Regions from separate parts of the Nocardia sp. NPDC051570 genome, predicted to be linked through region 2. Evidence: riboswitches for the same ligand, from Rfam matches in the RefSeq annotation. Region 2 holds a riboswitch; each other region holds the start of a gene.
The links. A riboswitch is a leader RNA that binds a small molecule or an ion and turns the genes downstream of it on or off. The one in region 2 is predicted to bind cobalamin.
Positions count from the first base shown of each region.

Region 1 (3,267 bases), on a different contig from region 2:
CCGGGCCGCGCGGGCGGCCGCAACGTCGGTCGCAGCCGGACCAGTGCTGACGGCCCGCGGCGGCGACCCGGTCGGCGGCGAGATCGATCGCAACGTCGGTGCCGCCGTCGGGCAATACGCGGCCCGAGGTGACGGCCGCGGCGGCGTCGGCCCGGACATCGGTATGGGACTTCGCGCAACCAGGCTTGCCCGCACACGCGGTCACCAGCAGCCACGGCGAGGCAGCGTCGAAGATCAGGCCCATGGGCGCCAGCACCCGCACGACCTGCTCGGCCGTCCACTCGTCGAGGTCGGGCACGATCAGGCTGCGCCACGGCGTGACGATCAGCGGACGGTCCACGGCCGCAAGGAATTCCGCGGTCCGGGCGGGCAGGCTGCCCAGGGGGACCCCGGCGCCGAGCGCCACTCGATCGTCGGCCTGGACGAACCAGCCGATCGGAACATCCTGAGGCGCGGCCGATTCCACCGGTTCGGCGACGGCGGCGAGTCCGAGCGCCGCGGCGATCCGGGCCGGACCGTGCGGAATCTCCTGCAGCCGCCAGTGATCTCCGCGCAGATCCTGGAAGTGGTGCGCGGCCTCGACGAGCACCGCCACGACCTGCTCGCGGCCGAGCCGAATCCCACTGTCCCGCCCACCCAGCAGCAGTGCGAAGGTGTCGGAATCCGTCGCGTGCACCCCGAGGTCACCGCCCAGCCCGCTCACATCGCCGCGCCCGTCGTCGAGGGTGAACAGCACCCGCCCCGGCAATTCCGCGAGCCGCGGCGCGGCCCGCAGATCCGCATCGAGGGCGGCCACCAGCGCCCGCACATCGACCCGGCCGCCCACCCGGCCCGACAGCGGCGAGGCGACGATATTGCGCACCCGCTCGTGGGCCGGGCTCGGCAGCAGATCCACCGCGGCGAGCCGCTCGGCCAGCGCGTCGGCATCGTGTATCCGGCGCAGCTGCACATTGCCGCGGGAGGTGAGCTCGATCGCGCCGTCACCCAGCTCCCGCGCGGCCTCGGCCAGGGCCTGTACCTGGGCGGGCCGAAGCAGACCGCCCGGCAGACGAATTCGCGCCAGGGGACCGTCCGCGGCCGGATGCAGGCGCAGGACACCGGGACAGGAGTCGGGTTCGGAACGAGTCATGGCCACCCAAGCCTACGACTCGCCGCGGCGGTCAGCCGTGGGGCCGCCAGCGCTCGGATTCGGTGCGGGTGCCGCGGCGGGCGGCGAAGGGTGGGGTGCGTTGCCACGGGTCGGCGATCAGATTCGGCGTAGCGTGCCGGTCGACGTGATCGCGGTGGACCGTCGTGCCGAACAACGTGATGGCGATGATGAACGCGGCCGCGCAGAGCCCGCCACACAGGACGGCCCAGCGAGCGTGGCCCGTCGCGGCGGCGGTGAGCGCCATGGCCAGCGTCGCGAATCCGATCAGGACGCAGAAGTAGCTGACCCAGGCGACGAAACGATTGCGCCGAACCCAGTTCGGGGTCGCGGGCATCTCAGGACCATCCCCTCTCCGGCCGCTCCTCGTGCTCATGCCCCTTCCACGGCGGTTCCGGAACATAGCTGTCGGACAACAGATGCGGCGTCTCGTGCTGATCGACCCGATCCCGATGCACCGTCGATTCGAACACCAGCAGGCCCGTGATGGCCACGGCCGCACACACTCCGGCGGCGACGATGGCCAATCCGCTGCGGTGTCCCGCAGCCGCCGCGAGCGCCATGGCTAGCAATGCCACGGCAACCATCATGCAGACAATTCCCGACCAGGCAGCGAAGCGATTTCGCCTGGCCCACCCAGGTGAGTTCGGCATATGCACAGCGTACGCTCCGACCGGTCGGTCCGATATCGGAAATGCGCAGATGATGCGCAATGTCACGGCTGCGGCGGCCCCGCATCCCGCGCGACTCGACACGCCTCCCGACACGCCGCCATAAGGAGTGCGGATCGTCGGAAGGGGTGCGAGGTAGACCAATCGTTGCCTCGGGACCGCACCGCGGGCACTGTGGTCGATGCGGGCGCGCGGCCGACGGCCGAGGCCCACCCGGGGCGATGTAGCATCCGGGGGCTCGTCGACAACGAGGAAACCGGTGCAATTCCGGTGCGGTCGCGCCACTGTGACAGTCAGACCCTCTCGGCGAGCGCGACATCCGTGCTGGGCGCGTCACCCGAGGGAAGGCCGAACCGTGATCCTACTGCTGTCCACCTCCGACACCGACCTGCTGTCCGCGCGTGCCAGCGGAGCCGAATTCCGGCTCGGCAATCCGGCCCGCCTGCTGGTCGAGGATCTGCCCGCGCTGCTGGACGGCGCCGACCTCGTGGTGGTGCGTATTCTGGGCGGCCGCCGCGCCTGGGAAGAGGGTCTGGAGGCGTTGCGCGCCAGCGGAATTCCGATGGTGGCGGTCGGCGGCGAGATGGCGCCCGACGCCGAGCTGATGGAATGCTCGACCGTGCCCGGCGGCGTCGCCGCCGACGCGCACAACTACCTGGCCGCGGGCGGACCGGGCAATCTGCGCCAGCTGCACCACTTCCTGTCCGATACCGTGCTGCTCACCGGTCACGGCTTCGAGCCGCCGGTGCAGCTGCCGAGCTGGGGTGAATTGGAGCGCACCGCACGGAGTTTCGACGCCGCGGCGCCGACCATCGCCGTGCTGTACTACCGCGCCCAGCATCTGGCCGGGAACACCGCCTACATCGACGCGCTGTGCACGGCCATCGAGGATGCCGGGGCGCGTCCGCTGCCGCTGTACTGTGCCTCGCTGCGCACGGCCGAACCGGATCTGATCGAGGCCCTGCGCACCGCCGACGCATTGGTCGTGACGGTCCTCGCGGCGGGCGGCAGCCGCCCCGCGACGGCCGCGGCCGGTGGCGACGACGCCGCCTGGGATATCGGCGAGCTGGCCGATCTGGACGTCCCGATCCTGCAGGCGCTCTGCCTGACCAGCGGCCGCGCCCAGTGGGAGGACAACGACGACGGGCTGTCCCCGCTCGATGTGGCCACCCAGGTGGCGGTGCCCGAATTCGATGGCCGCATCATCACGGTTCCGTTCTCGTTCAAGGAATTCGACGCCGACGGGCTGTCGACCTATGTGCCCGATACCGAGCGCGCCGCCCGGGTGGCGGGCATCGCGGTGCGCCACGCCCGGCTGCGGCACATTCCCGCCGAGCGTCGGCGGGTGGCGCTGGTGTGGTCGGCCTATCCGACCAAGCACGCCCGCATCGGCAATGCGGTCGGCCTGGACACCCCGGCCAGCGCGATCCGGTTACTCACCGAGATGCA
Region 1 covers NZ_JBITDI010000001.1:120,070-123,336, reverse strand. Annotated here, with positions in the region: gene cobG (precorrin-3B synthase) at 1-1,129, opposite strand, end outside; gene ACIA76_RS00535 (hypothetical protein) at 1,161-1,484, opposite strand; gene ACIA76_RS00530 (hypothetical protein) at 1,486-1,725, opposite strand; cobalamin riboswitch at 2,017-2,140, shown strand; gene cobN (cobaltochelatase subunit CobN) at 2,174-3,267, shown strand, end outside.
Region 1: it holds a riboswitch for cobalamin, as region 2 does, so the genes downstream of both, cobN (cobaltochelatase subunit CobN) here and metE (5-methyltetrahydropteroyltriglutamate--homocysteine S-methyltransferase) in region 2, are expected to answer to the same signal.

Region 2 (3,267 bases):
CGCGATGCGCAGCTGCGCGGCCACCAGGTCGACATCGGTGATCTCCTCGGTCACCGTATGCTCCACCTGGATTCGCGGATTCATCTCGATGAAGACGTGGTTACCGCGCTCGTCGAGCAGGAATTCGACCGTGCCCGCGCAGCTGTATCCGATCTGCCGCGCGAAGGCCACCGCGTCGGCGCAGATCCGTTCGCGCAGAGCGGGATCCAGATTCGGCGCGGGCGCCAGCTCGATCACCTTCTGATGCCGCCGCTGCAGCGAGCAGTCCCGCTCGAACAGATGCATCACATTGCCGTGCTCATCGGCCAGGATCTGCACCTCGATATGGCGGGGATTGATCACCGCCTGCTCCAGGAACACCGTCGCGTCGCCGAAGGCCGATTCGGCCTCGCGCATCGCGGCCTCGATCGAATCGCGCAGCTGACCCGGCTCGGCCACCCGGCGCATACCGCGCCCGCCACCACCGGCGACGGCCTTGACGAAGATCGGGAATTGCATCGACTCCGCGGCGACCGACAACTCGTCCACATCCGAGGAGGGCGCGCTGGAATCGAGCACCGGCAGCCCGGCAGCCTTGGCGGCGGCGATGGCGCGGGCCTTGTTGCCTGTGAGTTCGAGCACAGCCGAGGACGGCCCGATGAAGGTGATGCCCTCGCGCGCGCAGGCGGCGGCCAGATCCGGATTCTCCGACAGGAAGCCGTAACCCGGATAGACGGCATCCGCGCCCGCGGTCTTCGCGGCCTTGATGATCTCCTCGATGGACAGATACGCCCGCACCGGATGACCCGGCGTACCGATCTGGTAGGACTCGTCGGCCTTGAGCCGATGCACCGAATTGCGGTCCTCGTGGGGGAACACCGCGACGGTTCCGATGCCGAGTTCGTAGGCAGCGCGGAAGGCCCGGATGGCGATTTCACCGCGGTTGGCGACCAGCACTTTGGAGAACATCCGCCTAAGGTACCTGCCCGGTGAGCGGCGCCGAACCCGTGATCCGGGCTTCGCAACCATCCTCACAAACCGATCCCGCGATCTGCGAAGTTGTGTTACCGCTGCGCCGATCGCCTCCGGAATATCCCCGCGTCCCGCGTCGCTTATGCTCAACAGTGCAGCTGGTTCGTTGCGCCGACGAGTTGGAGCCCCGAGCGTCGGATACGCAGCGTCGAGCCGGTCCCTGGACCGGCGAGAGGGAACCCGGTGAGAATCCGGGACTGTCCCGCAGCGGTATGCAGGAACGACCGCCGTCATCAGCACTGGAAGCCTCCGGGAAGCGACGGCCAGTAGGAATCCGGCGAAGTACATGCCGGGCCCATATGGGGTGGCGTAGGCCGGGTCCATACGGGAAGCCTGCGAGTCCGAAGACCTGCCGACTGTGCCGGATACGCCGTATCCGGCGGCCACCGCCTCGTGGATCGGGCGGGCGGACACCAGTGTTCATACCGTGTCGTTGGGTATGGCGAAACTCGGGCGCTCCGTCTGCTTGTGGCGGTGACCCGTGGCTTCCAGCACTGGAGACATACCGTGACTGTCACAGCACATACACCTTTCACCGCAACCGTTCTCGGCATTCCGCGTATCGGGCCGCGGCGCGAACTCAAGCGCGCGATCGAGAGCTATTGGGCCGGTCGCATCGGCGCCGCCGAACTGGAGAGCGTCGCGAAATCCCTGCGGACCGACCATCTGACCGCCCTGCAGGCGGCGGGCCTGGATTCGGTACCGGTCGGCACCTTCTCCTATTACGACCAGGTGCTCGACACCGCGGTCCTGTTCGGCGCGCTGCCTCCGCGGGTCGCCGGGATCTCCGACCCGCTGGACCGGTACTTCGCCGCCGCGCGCGGGGCCGAGTCCATCGAACCGCTCGAGATGACCAAGTGGTTCGACACCAACTATCACTACCTCGTCCCCGAGATCGGGCCCGGCACGACCTTCGCGCTGCATCCGGACAAGCCGCTCGCGGAGCTGCGCGAGGCGCTGGCGCTCGGCGTGCCCGCCCGCCCGGTCGTGGTCGGCCCGCTGACCTTCCTGAAGCTGGCCAAGGGCCTCGACGGCACCGTGCCGCTGAGCAAGCTCGACGAGCTGATCCCGCTCTATCAGGAGCTGTTGCGGCAGTTGGCCGCCGCGGGCGCCGAATGGGTGCAGCTGGACGAGCCGGTGCTGGTCACCGATCTCACCGACGACGAAATCGCCCTGGTTCGTAGCACTTACACCACGCTGGCGCAGACGCCGGAGCGGCCCGCGATCCTGGTCGCGACCTACTTCGGCCGCCCGGGGCCCGCGTTGGCGGAGCTCGCGGCGACCGAGATCGAGGGCGTGGCACTCGATTTCACCCGCGGCACCGGTGTCGCCGACGTCGCGGCCGTGCCCGCACTGGCGAACAAGCTGGTCGTCGCGGGCGTCGTGAACGGCCGCAATGTGTGGCGCAACGATCTCGACGGCTCCCTGGCCATCCTGGGCACGCTGCTGGGCAGCGCCGGGAAGCTGGCGGTGTCGACGTCGAGTTCCCTTCTGCACGTGCCGTATTCGCTCACCGCGGAGCCGGATCTTGACCCGGCGCTGCGGTCGTGGCTGGCGTTCGGCGAGGAGAAGGTGGCCGAGGTTCGCACTCTGGCCACCGCGCTGCGCGACGGCACCGAGGCCGTGGCGGACGAATTGTCCACCGCCCGTGCGGCCCTGGCGGCTCGCCGCGAGGACGCCCGGCTGCACAACGAGACCGTGCGGACGCGCCTGAGCACCCTCGGCCCCGACGCGGACCGGCGCGCGCCCGCCGAGGAACGCCGTGTGCTGCAACGCGATCGGCTGAAGCTGCCCGCGCTGCCGACCACCACGATCGGCTCGTATCCGCAGACCTCGGCGATCCGCAAGGCGCGAGCGGCGTTGCGCTCCGGCGAGATCGATGCCGCCGAGTACAAGCGGCGGATGCGCGCCGAGATCGACGAGGTCATCGCCCTGCAGGAGCGGCTGGGCATCGACGTGCTCGTGCACGGCGAGCCCGAGCGCAACGACATGGTGCAGTACTTCGCCGAGCAGCTGGACGGCTTCGCCGCCACGCACAACGGCTGGGTGCAGTCCTACGGCACCCGCTGCGTGCGGCCGCCGATCCTGTTCGGTGACGTGGTGCGGAACGCGCCGATGACGGTGGAGTGGATCGCCTACGCGCAGTCGCTGACCGAGAAGCCGGTCAAGGGCATGCTGACCGGTCCGGTGACGATCCTCGCGTGGTCGTTCGTGCGCGACGATCAGCCGCTGGCCGATTCGGGCCGACAGGTGGCG
Region 2 covers NZ_JBITDI010000007.1:20,984-24,250, forward strand. Annotated here, with positions in the region: gene ACIA76_RS18810 (pyruvate carboxylase) at 1-948, opposite strand, end outside; cobalamin riboswitch at 1,149-1,383, shown strand; gene metE (5-methyltetrahydropteroyltriglutamate--homocysteine S-methyltransferase) at 1,519-3,267, shown strand, end outside.

Region 3 (3,267 bases), on a different contig from region 2:
AAGGCGCCAACGGCAGCCCTGCCGCGATCTTGCGGTCCACCCGCTCGGCCTGTTCACGGGCACGCTGATCGAATCGGGTCAGATACACCCCGAGGGTTTCGTCGTAGGTATCGGCCGCGGCCAGCGCCCGCTCCACCAGCTCGGTCGCGCTCACCGCACCGTCGCGCAGCGCGGCCGCGGCCGAGGCGAGGGTCGTTGGCGTCGAAGAGGTTTCGAACATCTCACCCCAATCGCTCGGTCCCCAGATCTTGCCACGGCGACCGGCGACGCGCCGGACGGAAACGCCTACCCGACAGGGGTCAGGGGGTGGGCCGTGGTGCGCAGGGTCCAGGCCGAGGGGCGGCCGTGCAGAGTGGTGACCGACAGCGGCGGAATGTCCACGCGCCACAAGGATTTCGGGGGCGCGTCGAGCGCGAGCAGGACCACGGCGCGCACGATCGCGGGATGGGTGACCGCGGCGATGCGCCGGGGCGATGCGGTGAGGGTCCCCAGCCAGGTCCGGACGCGCTCGAGCAGTTCGACGATCGATTCGCCGCCGGGCGGCCGATGAGCGGGATCGGTCAGCCAGGCCATGAGATCCTCGGGCGCGAGTGCGTCCATGGACCGCCCCGACCAGTCTCCGCAGCGCCAATCCCCCAGCGCCGGTTCGGATGTCGCGGCCAGACCCAGCCCCTCGGCGGTCTGGCGGGTGCGCAGCTCGGGCGCGGTCACGACGAGCTCGGCACGCTCGAGCCGCACCGGGCGGGCGGCGCGGGCCACCGCCCGCGCACCCGGCTCGCTGAGCGGTTCATCGGCCGGGAAGCGGGCCGCGGTGACCGCCTCGGTGACCGCATGGGTCACCAGCGCGAGCCGGGTGACCTCGCTCATACCAGCGGTGCCGTCGCGGTCTCGCCGCGCACGGTGTCGCGCCCGAACAGCCGGGTGCTCAGCGAGGCGAAGCCGACGCCGATCACGGTCCACAGGATCGCCTGCGCCAGCACCGAATACAGCCGGAAGTAGAACAGATCGTCGGCCGGGAACCCGGGGAAGACGATCCGGCCCGACGGATCGGTCAGCGGCTGCGGCGTCTCGGTCGCGAAATCGCCGTAGGCCTTGTCGACCGACAGATGTCCCAGTGACGGCAGCAGCGCGATCACCACGGCGATCACGACGACGAAGGCCACCGCGGACACCAGTGTCGCGTACCAATTGCCCAGGCGTGCCTGGAGTCTGCGGCCCAGCCAGATCGCCGCCAGCAGCAGCACCACGGAGAGCAGCATCATCAGCAGGTACAGGCCGGTACGCTCCTTGATGGACTCCGGATGCCCGATCGACGGCGGATTGGCCGGATACTTCAGGAACGGCACGGCATACAGCGCGAGGAACATACCCCCGGCGACCAGCAGCGCCAGTGGACGCGGGGCGAGGCGGCCGACCCGGCCGAGTGCGAGGGTGTACACCACCGCGAACAGCGCGCCCATGGCCAGACCGAAGACGATCACGCCGAATCCGAGTCCGATGTTGGACTGCACCGTGCGGGTGAACAGCTCCACGTCCTGGGTGTGGTCCATGCCGTGCCCGGCGGCCTTCTCCAGCGCCATCTGCGCATCGTCACGGCCGCTCTCGTAGTCGATGGCGCGCCCCATGACCGGCTCGGCCAGCACGCGGGCGAAGAGGAACGCCAGCAACCCGCCCAGACCGCCGAACAGCACGCCCAGGCCGATGATTCGCTTTTCCATTGTGTGAACTCGATTCCCGCGGACTAGTGGCAGGGGAATCCGAGGAAATGCCGGCCGTCGTGCACGAACTCGTGGACGTGCATATCGCTGCCGAAGATCGACACCGCGCCCTGATCGACGCCGATGAAGTACAGGGCCAGCAGCGCCAGCACCGTGGTACCGACCAACCACAGGGCGGTGCTGGGAATCGAGAGTGATACGGCGGGCGCGCCGGATCGGGGAGCGTAGGACGTAGCCACGAAAACTCCTTAACTACAGGGGATTACGCGTCCCCGTCGTCGGACAGTACCGGCGATGTGAGGGTCTGGCTCGCACCCCGGCGGGGTGCTCACAGTGGCGCGACCGCTCCGGCTTCACACCGGATTCCTCGACTCATCGCCCACTCACCATACGAAACCGCCGACTTCCAGGTCAATCGCCGCGCACCGCACACAACCGGTGCCGCCCGCCCCGGGCTCCGCACAGAGTGCGCAACGCTGATGTGCTCGACGCGCCGCTGCCCACCGCACGCGAGATCGAGGGCGGGAAGCACTGTTTCACACTGGTCGAGCAGGAGGATTCGACGGTGCGGCAGCTCATCGCCACACTCGATGGCGGGCGCGGACATCGAATCTTCGTCGGGACGCCAGAACAGGTTGCCGATGAATTGCATTGTTGGTTCTAAGCGGATGATTCGGAGGGTTTGACCATCATGCCGACGTATCTTCCGGGCGGGCTGGAGGATTTCATCGATCGGATGGCTCCGATCCTTCGGGAGCGCGGTCTGTTTCACACTGAATACACCGCGGATACAAGAAACGGTCCGCCCTCGACATTCGAGGGCGGACCGTCGTACGCGGGTTTCGCGAACCTCAGAGGTAGGAGCCGCACACGGGCCACGCGCCGGGGCCCTGGGTGGCGAGCACGTTCTCCGCGACGCGGATCTGCTCGGAGCGGCCGGCGTGGGCGGGGTTGCCCGAACCGCCGTTGGCACTCCAGGTGCCCTGGGTGAACTGCAGGCCACCGTAGAAACCGTTGCCGGTGTTGGCGCCCCAGTTGCCACTGGACTCGCATTCGGCGACGGCATCCCAGTTGTGACCGCTCTCCGCGGAGGCGGCGGCCGACAGGCCGAACGGAACGGCGACCAGAGCGGCGGCGACAGCGGTGAATCCGAATGCGCGGGTGAACTTCCGGTTCCGAGACATAGTGGGTTTCTTCCCCTGCGCCCAGCCGGCCCGGCGGCAATGCGTCACCGGGTCCCCGTCCCCAGGAATGTCGGGTTCGAACTCGGATCGTGGGACAGGGTTGCCGGTGTTCACCGATCCGAGTTGCGGCCCGCCTCTGCGAGCCGGAGATGACGGTAACCAGAAAATCGCTGCCAATCACGTAGCGATAACATAAACGCAGTCTCAACCGATGAATGAGACTGCCATCGTTTGCGCAGATCGCATGGGAAGAAACGCGGACTACATATCTGTAGTTACCCAGTCGTTATGTGGGTGAGATCACCGCTTGATAGTGATTCGGGTCGCAACCGCCTTGACAGGCCCGCGCGGGCATTCGAATCACG
Region 3 covers NZ_JBITDI010000002.1:142,801-146,067, forward strand. Annotated here, with positions in the region: gene ACIA76_RS04185 (amidase) at 1-220, opposite strand, end outside; gene ACIA76_RS04190 (histidine phosphatase family protein) at 286-867, opposite strand; gene ACIA76_RS04195 (CbtA family protein) at 864-1,718, opposite strand; gene ACIA76_RS04200 (CbtB-domain containing protein) at 1,742-1,957, opposite strand; cobalamin riboswitch at 1,994-2,134, opposite strand; gene ACIA76_RS04205 (hypothetical protein) at 2,185-2,382, shown strand; gene ACIA76_RS04210 (transglycosylase family protein) at 2,570-2,902, opposite strand.
Region 3: it holds a riboswitch for cobalamin, as region 2 does, so the genes downstream of both, ACIA76_RS04200 (CbtB-domain containing protein) here and metE (5-methyltetrahydropteroyltriglutamate--homocysteine S-methyltransferase) in region 2, are expected to answer to the same signal.